Regions from separate parts of the Streptomyces sp. A01 genome, predicted to be linked through region 2. Evidence: riboswitches for the same ligand, from Rfam matches in the RefSeq annotation. Region 2 holds a riboswitch; the other holds the start of a gene.
What was found. A riboswitch is a leader RNA that binds a small molecule or an ion and turns the genes downstream of it on or off. The one in region 2 is predicted to bind glycine.
Positions count from the first base shown of each region.

Region 1: it holds a riboswitch for glycine, as region 2 does, so the genes downstream of both, gcvT (glycine cleavage system aminomethyltransferase GcvT) here and gcvP (aminomethyl-transferring glycine dehydrogenase) in region 2, are expected to answer to the same signal.

Region 1 is NZ_JBWLKN010000026.1:77,149-82,487, reverse strand. Features, by position in the region: gene glyA (serine hydroxymethyltransferase) at 1-821, opposite strand, end outside; gene gcvH (glycine cleavage system protein GcvH) at 870-1,247, opposite strand; gene gcvT (glycine cleavage system aminomethyltransferase GcvT) at 1,366-2,505, opposite strand; glycine riboswitch at 2,652-2,768, opposite strand; gene AC5P1B_RS28385 (AAA family ATPase) at 3,109-3,921, shown strand; gene AC5P1B_RS28380 (hypothetical protein) at 4,118-4,807, opposite strand; gene AC5P1B_RS28375 (enhanced serine sensitivity protein SseB) at 5,037-5,339, shown strand, end outside.
Region 2 is NZ_JBWLKN010000014.1:213,150-218,488, forward strand. Features, by position in the region: gene gcvP (aminomethyl-transferring glycine dehydrogenase) at 1-2,661, opposite strand, end outside; glycine riboswitch at 2,722-2,848, opposite strand; glycine riboswitch at 2,849-2,947, opposite strand; gene AC5P1B_RS20830 (PRC-barrel domain-containing protein) at 3,066-3,446, shown strand; gene AC5P1B_RS20835 (DNA polymerase IV) at 3,359-4,834, opposite strand; gene AC5P1B_RS20840 (MerR family transcriptional regulator) at 4,871-5,339, opposite strand, start outside.

The DNA of each region.
Region 1 (5,339 bases), on a different contig from region 2:
AAAGCCACCGCCTTCGCCGCGATGACGTGCTCCAGCGGCCCGCCCTGCTGGCCGGGGAAGACCGCGGAGTTGATCTTCTTGGCCAGTTCCGCGGTGGTCAGGATCACACCGCCGCGCGGGCCGCCCAGGGTCTTGTGCGTAGTGGTGGTCGTCACATGCGCGTGCGGCACCGGTGACGGGTGCAGCCCGGTGGCGACCAGACCGGCGAAGTGCGCCATGTCGACCATCAGGTACGCGCCGACCTCGTCGGCGACCCGGCGGAAGGCGGCGAAGTCGAGCTGGCGCGGGTAGGCGGACCAGCCCGCGATGATCAGCTTCGGGCGGTGCTCCTTGGCCAGGCGCTCGACCTCGTCGAGGTCGACCTCGCTGGTCTTCTCGTCGACGTGGTAGGCGACCACGTTGTAGAGCTTGCCGGAGAAGTTGAGCCGCATGCCGTGCGTCAGGTGCCCGCCGTGCGCGAGGTTCAGGCCGAGGATGGTGTCGCCCGGGGTGAGCAGGGCGGCCATCGCGGCGGCGTTCGCCTGCGCGCCGGAGTGCGGCTGCACGTTGGCCGCCTCGGCGCCGAAGAGCTTCTTCACACGGTCGATGGCGATGCGCTCGATGACGTCGACGTGCTCGCAACCACCGTAGTAGCGGCGGCCGGGGTAGCCCTCGGCGTACTTGTTGGTGAGAACCGAGCCCTGGGCCTCCAGGACGGCGACCGGAGCGAAGTTCTCCGACGCGATCATTTCCAGAGTGGACTGCTGGCGGTGGAGCTCGGCATCGACGGCGGCGGCGACGTCGGGGTCGAACTCATGGAGGGAACTGTTGAAAGGCGACATCAGAATCCCGATCAGATCTCAGTCGTGAAGGTCACGTGGGCGGTTGGGTCAGTTGCCGGTGAAGGCGACGTACTCATCGGCTGAGAGCAGGTCGTCCGGCTCGTCCGTCACCTTCACCTTGAACAGCCAGCCACCCTCGAAGGGGGCTGAATTCACCAGCGACGGGTCGTCCACGACGTCCTGGTTGACCTCGGTGATCTCGCCGGAGACCGGCGCGTACAGGTCGCTGACCGACTTGGTCGACTCCAGCTCACCGCAGGGTTCACCCGCGGTGACCTGGGCGCCGACCTCGGGGAGCTGAACGAAGACGACATCGCCGAGCGCGTTGGCCGCGTGCTCGGTGATGCCGACCGTCGACGCGCCGTTCTCGGCGGCCGACAGCCACTCGTGCTCCTTGCTGTAGCGCAGCTGCTGGGGGTTGCTCATGGCGTGATTCTCCTGGATGCGGTGGCGTGCTCGTGCAAAGGGGGCTGAAAGGGCGCGATGGACCCGCGGTGCGGCCAGTCTGTCCGGTGGGACGGCGGCCGCGGTACGTGGCGTACGGCTAGCGCTGACGCTTGTAGAACGGCAGTGCGACTACTTCGTACATCTCGTGCGTGCCGCGGATGTCCACCGCCACGCCCGCAGTGCCGGGAGCGGCGTACGAGGCGTCCACATACGCGATGGCGATCGGCTTGCCGAGGGTGGGGGAGGGGGCACCGGAGGTGACCTCGCCGATGACCGACCCGTCGGCGGTGGAGACGACCGGGAACCCGGCGCGCGGCACCCGGCGGCCCTCGGCGACCAGGCCGACCAGCTTGCGCGGCGGGGCCTGCTCGGCCCGCCCGGCCGCGGCCTCCAGCGGCTCGCGGCCGACGAAGGCACCCTCGTTCGTCGTCTTCTCGAACTTCACGACCCGGCCGAGACCGGCGTCGAACGGCGTCGTGGAGGTGGTCAGCTCGTGCCCGTACAGCGGCATGCCCGCCTCAAGGCGCAGGGTGTCACGGCACGAGAGCCCGCAGGGGATGAGCCCGGCGGCCTTCCCGGCCTCCGTCAGGGCCTGCCACAGCGGCTCGGCGTCGCCCGGGGCGACGAACAGCTCGAAGCCGTCCTCACCGGTGTACCCCGTACGGGCGATCAGTGCGGCCACCCCGGCGACCGTGCCGGGCAGGCCCGCGTAGTACTTCAGGCCGTCCAGGTCGGCGTCGGTCAGCGACTTCAGGATGCCGGGGGACTCGGGGCCCTGGATGGCCAGCAGCGCGTAATTCTCGCGGTCGTCCCGTACGGCGGTGTCGAAGTCCGCGGCACGCTCGGTCAGCGCGTCCAGCACCACCTGGGCGTTGGAGGCGTTGGCGACGACCATGAACTCCTCGTCACCGAGCCGGTAGACGATCAGGTCGTCGAGGATGCCGCCCTGGGCGTCGCAGATCATGGTGTAGCGGGCGCGGCCGACGGCGAGCGCCGAGAGGTTGCCGACGAGCGCGTAGTCCAGCGCCTGGCCCGCCTGCGGGCCGGTCAGGGTGATCTCGCCCATGTGGGAGAGGTCGAAGAGCCCGGCGCGGGTACGCACCGCGTTGTGCTCGTCGCGCTCGCTCGCGTAACGCAGCGGCATGTCCCAGCCCGCGAAGTCGGTCATGGTGGCGCCGAGCGCGCGATGGGTCGCGTCCAGAGCGGTCCGGCGCGAGGGATCGGGCAGCGTGCTCATCGGTGGTGACTCCCAAGGTGGGCAGGGCAGACGAGGACATCCTCCCCATCTGTCATCGGAACCTGAGAGGTTCGCCATGACCCCTGACCGGGGTTCGGCTTGCACCTTGGGTGGAGCCGCGCGAACGGCTCGCTTTTCAGATCTGCCTCGTCCACGCGGTATCGGGGCCTGAGAGATTCAAGGGAGGACTTGCTCCTTCGGCGCCCCGGGCGAGTGATCGTCACCGATCATCGCTGGTCCGGGAACTCTCCCGCATGGGTTCAAGCGGCCTGTATGGAGTTTGCGCGCACATCATTACACGGACCCGCTCGGGGCGGGCCCCCGTCCGCCATCCTGTCCCGCATCCGGTGACGGCGTCTCCATCCGCCTTGTGGGGCATTACCTTTTCTTTACACTCAACGGATACGGACCGTAGTGACTGACTGGCCGTGGTGACCGACTGGCCGTAGTGACGCGGCGAACGACTGGTCGTGAGGACCGGTGACTGACGCGGTGACGCGCGCCTGGTCACTGGTGACTGGATGACTTGTGACTGGTGGCGTAGTGACCGGCTGACCGTAGTGACCGCGTTCGGGGAGGACGATCACGTTGCAGGGGCAGGGCATGCATGCGAGGCCGCCGGTTCCCGCTCGGCTTCCGTGGCCGCGACAGCGTCACGGGGAGCCGGTCAGGCCGGGCCGGGGCGCCGCCGTCCGCGACCTGCGAGCCGGCGGGAGAACCGGCGAGCCGGACGGCGAGGGCGCTGACGAACTCGCTGACGAACTGGCTGACGAGCTCGCCGGTGAGCCCGCGGACGAGCGGTCTGAGTGCCGCCGGACGGACGGCGGCCCCGGTCCCGCTCGCGGCGGCGGCCAGGACCACGTACGGGAACTGCGGTACGTGGCGGGAGACCTCCTGGTCGTGTCCGGCCTCCCGGGCAGCGGCAAGAGCACGCTGATCCGGCGCGTGGTGGCGGCCCTCGACGCGGGCGGCGGTGAGGTGCGCCGCGTCGACTCCCAGGACGCGCGGGACCGCTGGGACCGGTGGCTGCCCGGCTGGCTGCCGTACGCGCTGTACCGGCCGCTGGTCCGGCTCACGCACTATGCCGCGCTGTACCGGGCGCTGCGCTCCGGGGACAGCGTCGTCGTCCACGACTGCGGCACGCTCGTCTGGGTCCGCCGCTGGCTCGCCCGCACCGCGCGGCGGCGCGGCGGCGCGCTGCATCTGGTGCTGCTCGACGTCCCGCCCGAAGTCGCCCTGGCGGGCCAGGCGGCGCGCGGACGCGGAGTCTCCGGCTACGCCTTCGGCAGGCACCGCAGCGCCGTCGACCGGCTCCGCGCGGGCACCTTAGCCGGACGCCTGCCGGACGGCTGCGCGTCGGCGGTCCTCCTCGACCGCGCGGCGGCGCGGGAGCTGCACGGCATCGGCTTCGAGTAGGCGCTCCGGCCCCCGCCGCGTACGGCGCTGTCTCGCGGCGCGGATTCCCGGCGCGGTCTCACGGCGCGGAGGAGCCCCGGTCGCCGGGGTTCCGGGGGACCGGGGCTCCTCCGCGCCGCGGGGGGACGGGCCGGGCGGGGCGAGCGGCCGTCGTGCGGGGCTCGCGGCGTGCGGTCCGCGTGGCGCCTGGTGCGCGTCAGCGCGGGTGGACCTCCGCGGGCAGCGTCATCGGGGCGCCCGGCAGCGTCGGCAGCTTCGGCAGGCCCTTCAGGTCGGGGGCGGGCAGCTCGCCGCTGAGGATGATGGCGGTCATGACGTTCACGGTGCCCCGCAGCGTGGCCTGCGCGGCGGCCACCCGGTCCGCGGGCTTGGCCTTGGCCGAGGTCTTGACCAGGGAGTCCACCTTCGCCTTCAGGTCGGCGACGGCCTGCGCCCGCATGGTGCCGGCCGGCGGCGCGGCGCGGTGGGAGATGCCCGCTCCCTGACGGCCCATCTGAGCCTGCTTGGCCGGCTTGACCTGCTTCGCGGGCTTGGCGGGCTTGGCCTGCTTGGCGGGCTTCTGCGCCGCGCTCTGGCGCAGCGCCTGCAGGGCCTTGTCGACCGCCTTGCTGTGCTTGGCCAGCTCGCTGTCGGTGAGCTTGTTGTCCTTGGCCTTGAGGACGTCTTCGGCCAGCTCGGTGATGGGGTCGATGAGCTTGCCCGTGTGGTCGAGCAGCTTCGTCTGGGCGGTCACGGTCGCCGGGTCGGGTGCGGGCTTGGGTGCGCTGACGGAGCGAGCGGGGGCCTCGTCCATGGCCAGGGCCACGGTGGTGCCCGCGGAGCCGAGAGCCAGTGCGGTGACCGCGGCGGACGAGATGAGGACGCCGGTCTTCCGGGAGATGCGCATGAGAAGGATGTCCCTTCATGTTGCTGACAGGTACTCGACCACCGTGTGAAGGGCTGGCACTGTGTGCAACTCGTCGGCTACCGAGGGTGGCGTAACGGCTGGCGTGCGGATGCCTGCCGGACCGCTCCCACCTGGGGATTCATCGGAGAATGCGGCGGCCGCCAGGAGGGCTTGACGGTGCAGCCGTTAGGGTGCGTGTGCAGGTCGGACGAGATGGCGGTTGGACGACATGAACATCCCTGAGAGTTACGAAACCTCCCCGGCTGTCGGCGGATTCCCGTGCAATGAACTCGAAGAGGTACTGGCCGCTTCGCTGTCGATGAGCGCGACGGGGCCGGAGCAGGCGAGTGCGGGCGCCCGTATCGTCGAGGTGCTGGGCCGCAGCCATATCTGGGTGCCGCTGCCCAAGGGCGGCGGGCCCGCGAGCCGCGACCTCGATGTGGCCACCCTTGAGCTGAACGGTGCCGCCTTCGTGCCCGTCTTCAGCTCCGAGCAGCAGTTCCTCCAGGTCGTCGGCGCTCATATGCCGTTC
Region 2 (5,339 bases):
ACCGACCTTCGCAATCTCCGCCCGAATGGCGATCATGGCCTCGCAGAACCGGTCAAGTTCCGCCAAGTCCTCGCTCTCCGTCGGCTCGATCATCAGCGTCCCCGCGACCGGGAACGACATGGTCGGCGCGTGGAAGCCGTAGTCGATCAGGCGCTTGGCGACATCGTCCACGCTCACGCCCGTCTCCTTGGTGAGTCCGCGCAGGTCAACGATGCACTCGTGCGCGACAAGACCGGCCGGACCCGTGTACAGCACCGGGTAGTGCGGCTCCAGCCGCTTGGCGATGTAGTTCGCGCCGAGCACAGCCACCTGAGTGGCGCGGCGCAGCCCCTCGCCGCCCATCAGCCGCACGTACGCCCAGGAGATCGGCAGAATGCCCGCCGAGCCCCACGGAGCGGCCGAGACCGGGCCCACGCCCGTCTGAGGACCGGCGGTGGGCTGGAGCGGGTGGTTCGGGAGGTACGGGGCGAGGTGCGCGCGCACGCCGACCGGGCCGACGCCGGGGCCACCGCCGCCGTGCGGGATGCAGAACGTCTTGTGCAGGTTCAGGTGCGAGACGTCGCCGCCGAACTTGCCCGGCCTGGCGACGCCGACCAGGGCGTTCAGGTTGGCCCCGTCCACGTACACCTGGCCGCCGACGTCGTGCACGGCGGCGCAGATGTCGCTGATGTGCTCCTCGAAGACGCCGTGCGTGGAGGGGTAGGTGACCATCAGGACGGCCAGCTCGTCGCCGTACTGCTCGATCTTGGAGTGCAGGTCGTCGGCGTCCACCTCGCCGTCCTCGCCGGTCTTGACGACGACGACCTTCATCCCGGCCATCACGGCGCTCGCCGCGTTCGTGCCGTGCGCCGAGGACGGGATCAGGCAGACGACACGCTGGTCATCACCATTGGCACGGTGGTACGCCCGGACGGCCAGCAGCCCGGCCAGCTCGCCCTGCGAGCCGGCGTTCGGCTGGAGGGACACCTTGTCGTAGCCGGTGACCTCGGCGAGCCGGTCCTCCAGCTCGTTGATCAGCGTCAGATAGCCCTGCGCCTGCCCGACTGGGGCGAACGGGTGAAGCGCGCTGAACTCCGGCCACGTCACCGGCTCCATCTCGGTGGTCGCGTTGAGCTTCATCGTGCAGGAGCCCAGCGGGATCATTCCGCGGTCGAGCGCGTAGTCGCGGTCCGCGAGCTTGCGCAGGTAGCGCAGCATGGCCGTCTCGGAACGGTGCTGGTGGAAGACCGGGTGGGTGAGGTAGTCGTCGGCGCGCAGCAGTTCCTGCGGCAGCGCGTCGCTGACCCCGGCGTCGAGCGTCTCGATGTCGGCGTGCACGCCGAAGGCGGCCCATACGGCGGCGAGCTGGGCGCGGCCCGTCGTCTCGTCGCAGGCGATGCCGACCTGGTCGGCGTCGACCTGGCGCAGGTTCACCCCGGCGGCGCGGGCGGCGGCCGCGATCTCGGCGGCCCGGCCCGGCACCCGCGCGGTGAGGGTGTCGAAGTACGTGTCGTGTGCGAGCTCCACGCCACCGGCCCGCAGCCCCTCGGCGAGCACCGTGGCGTAGCGGTGGGTGCGGCGGGCGATCGCGGCGAGGCCGTCCGGGCCGTGGTACACCGCGTACATCCCGGCCATGACGGCGAGGAGTACCTGGGCGGTGCAGATGTTGCTGGTGGCCTTCTCGCGGCGGATGTGCTGCTCACGGGTCTGGAGCGCCAGCCGGTAGGCCTTGTTCCCGTCGGCGTCGACGGAGACGCCGACGAGGCGGCCCGGGAGGCTGCGCGCGAACTTCTGGCCGACGGCCATGAACCCCGCGTGCGGACCGCCGAAACCCATCGGCACGCCGAACCGCTGGGTGGTGCCCACGGCGATGTCGGCGCCGAGGTCGCCGGGCGAGGTCAGCAGCGTCAGGGCGAGCAGGTCGGCGGCGACCGTGACGACCGCGCCCAGCTCGTGCGCGCGCTCGATGAGGACGCGCGGGTCGCGGACCGCGCCGGACGCGCCCGGGTACTGCAGGAGGACGCCGAAGACGCCGCGCTCGGCGATCTCGTCCGGGATGCCCTGGGACAGGTCGGCGACCACGACCTCGACCCCGGTGGGCTCCGCGCGGGTCTCGATGACGGCGATGGTCTGCGGCAGGCAGTCGGCGTCGATGAGGAAGACGCCCTCCTTGACCTTGCCCACGCGCCGGGAGAGCGCCATGGCCTCGGCGGCCGCCGTGCCCTCGTCGAGCAGGGAGGCGCCGGAAGTGGGCAGCCCGGTCAGGTCGGCGACCATGGTCTGGAAGTTGAGCAGCGCCTCAAGGCGGCCCTGCGAGATCTCCGGCTGGTACGGCGTGTACGCGGTGTACCAGGCGGGGTTCTCCATCACGTTCCGCAGGATCACCGGCGGAGTGAAAGTGCCGTAGTAGCCGAGGCCGATCATCGGGGCCAGCACCTGGTTGCTGTCGGCCAGCTCACGCAGCTCCGCGAGGACCTCCGCCTCGCTCCTGGCGCCGGGCAGCCGCAGGGCCTCGGCGCTCTTGATCACGTCCGGAACGGCGGCCGCGGTGAGCTCGTCCAAGGAGCCGAAGCCGACCTGGGCGAGCATCTTGGCTTGCGCCTCGCGGTCGGGTCCTATGTGGCGCGCTTCGAACGGAGTGCCGCGCTCCAGTTCGGTGAGGGAGATGCGGTGTGCAGTCATCTGCGGAGGCCTCCTGGTCATACGACCTTCGGGGGGCACCAAGGCGCTGGTACCCGGACGGCCTCCCCCTCTGTCATCTCAACCTGAGAGCTTCACCGGCCCGCTGCGGCGGACCGGCTTTCACCGTCGGTGAGGAGGGGCTCCGGAATGATGCCAGTCCGTGACCCGCCCTGCTTTCCAGAGTGACCTCGCCCGTACGGTACGTGTGCCTGAGAGATTCCGGGGAGGATTTGCTCCTTCGGCGCCCCCGTCCACCTGCGGCGGAGGGCTCTCCCGTATGGGGTCTACAGCCGCTGGCCAGCCTACCAGCGTCGATCCCGGCTGTTCGCTCAAGTGGCCAGTCGGCATGATGTGGCCTTACGTAGGTGTCACAGGCAGTCGTGACCTGTAGGAGGTGATGGACCGTGCAGACCGACACCGATCCGCGGCACCTGATCGGCCGGAAGGCGTTCGACCGCAGCGGCACGAAGATCGGCACCGTGGACGAGGTCTATCTCGATGACGCGACCGGCACGCCGGAGTGGGCGGCGGTGCGCACCGGCCTCTTCAGCCGGGACGTCTTCGTCCCCCTGGAGCCCAGCGAGGTCGTCGACGAAGTGCTGCGGGTCCCGTTCGACCGCGCGCTGATCAAGGGCGCCCCCGACTTCGGCGTGGGCCGCCATCTCTCCCCCGAGCAGGAAGTCCAGCTCTACCGGCACTACGGGCTCGACGCCGCGCATCGCGGTGGCACCCCCGCCCCGCCGCCCGATAAGGACTTCGGCCACGTCGCGGGCCCGGATGACTGATCCTCGGCGGGCCGCACCAGCGGCAACGGGTCGGCGGGCGCCAGCGCCGGGTCGTCCACGGGGAAGGTCCGCACCCGGCCGGGCGGCGACCACGGCTGCTCGAACCGTATGGTCACGCGGCCGACGCCGCTGCCCTGGACCCATCCGGCGCCGTACTCGGCGTGGCGGACGTCGTGGCCGGGCAGCCAGCTCCTGGGCCGCTCAGGGGCCGCCGGCTCCGCCACCGGCTGCTCAGCGCCCCCGTCGGGGCCCCCTGGGCTGACCCACTCCTGGGGGCCGGTGTCACCGGCTCTGGCCTCCTCAAGAGCCCGCTCCGTCGCCGCCTGCGCGAACAGGTCCTCCTGCGTGTAGTCCGCGAGCCCGGTCACGCCGACGCCGAGCAGCCGTACGCCCTCGGTGGTCTCCACACCGTCGATCAGCCGTCTGGCCGCCTCCCGCACCACGGAGGGCTCGTCGGTCGGCCCGCGCAGGGTCTCCGAACGGGTGAGCGTCGAGAAGTCGTAGCGCCGGACCTTGATCACGACCGTGCGCCCGGACCTGCCCGCCGCCCGCAGCCGCTCGACACACCGGTCGGCGAGCCGCGTGATCTCGGTCTGGACCCGGACGCGGTCGGTCAGGTCCACATCGAAGGTGTCCTCGACGGACACCGATTTGGTGTCCCGTTCCGCGACGACAGGACGGTCGTCGCGGCCACTGGCCAGTGCGTACAGCGACGCGCCGTGTGCCTTGCCGAGGAGCCTGACCAGCTCGGCCTCCCCCGCCGCCGCCGTCTCGGCGACCGTGTGGAGGCCCGCCCGCCGCAGCGCCTCCGCAGTCGCCGGTCCCACACCGGGGATGGCACGCACCGTCATCGGGCCCAGCAGGGCCATCTCCGTGCCCGGCTCGATCAGCACAAGGCCGTCGGGCTTGGCCTGCTCCGAGGCGATCTTGGCGAGCATCTTCGAGCCGGCGAGCCCCACCGAGCCCGCCAGCCCGGTCGCCGCGGCGATCTCCCGCCGCAGCCGCTCACCGACCTGCCGCGCGGCCCGGGACGACGCCTCGACGCCGCCCGCTTCCAGATCGACGAAGGCCTCATCGAGGCTGAGCGGCTCCACCAGCGGCGACAGGGCCGCCAGCAGTCGCATGACGACTTCACTCACCTGGCGGTACAACGAGAAGCGCGGCGTGAGATACGCGGCGTTCGGGCAGAGCCGCCGGGCCTGCGCCATCGCCATCGCCGAGTGCACGCCGAAGACCCGCGCCTCATACGACGCCGTGGCCACCACGCCGCGTGGCCCGAGGCCGCCGACGATCACCGGCTTCCCGCGCAGGCTGGGCTTGGCCGCCTGCTCCGCCGCGGCGAAGAAGGCGTCCATGTCCAGATGCAGGATCGTCGGCGCACCTCTCACACTCAGAGATGGTGCCGTACGCCTCTGACAATCGCGCTAACCAGCGCGGTTGCGGCGCCGCGCGAGCTCGTCGGCCGGATTGTGCCGGGCCAGCGTCTCGCCGGTGTCCACCCGCTCCCCCTGCAGCTGGGACAGCGCCGACTCCACGTCCCGCCACACCACGCCCACGGCGATCCCGAAGACTCCCTGGCCGCCCTGGAGCAGGCTCACGACCTCGTCGGGCGAGGCGCACTCGTAGACCGTCGCGCCATCGCTCATCAGCGTCATCTGCGCGAGGTCCGCCACTCCGCGCAACCGCAGATGCTGCACGGCTGTCCTGATGTTCTGCAAGGACACGCCGGTGTCGAGCAGCCGCTTGACGATCTTGAGAACGACCACATCGCGAAAGCTGTACAGCCGCTGGCTTCCCGAGCCGTAGGCGGGCCGCACGCTGGGCTCGACCAGGCCGGTGCGCGCCCAGTAGTCGAGCTGCCGGTAGGTGATCCCCGCGGCCGCGCACGCTGTA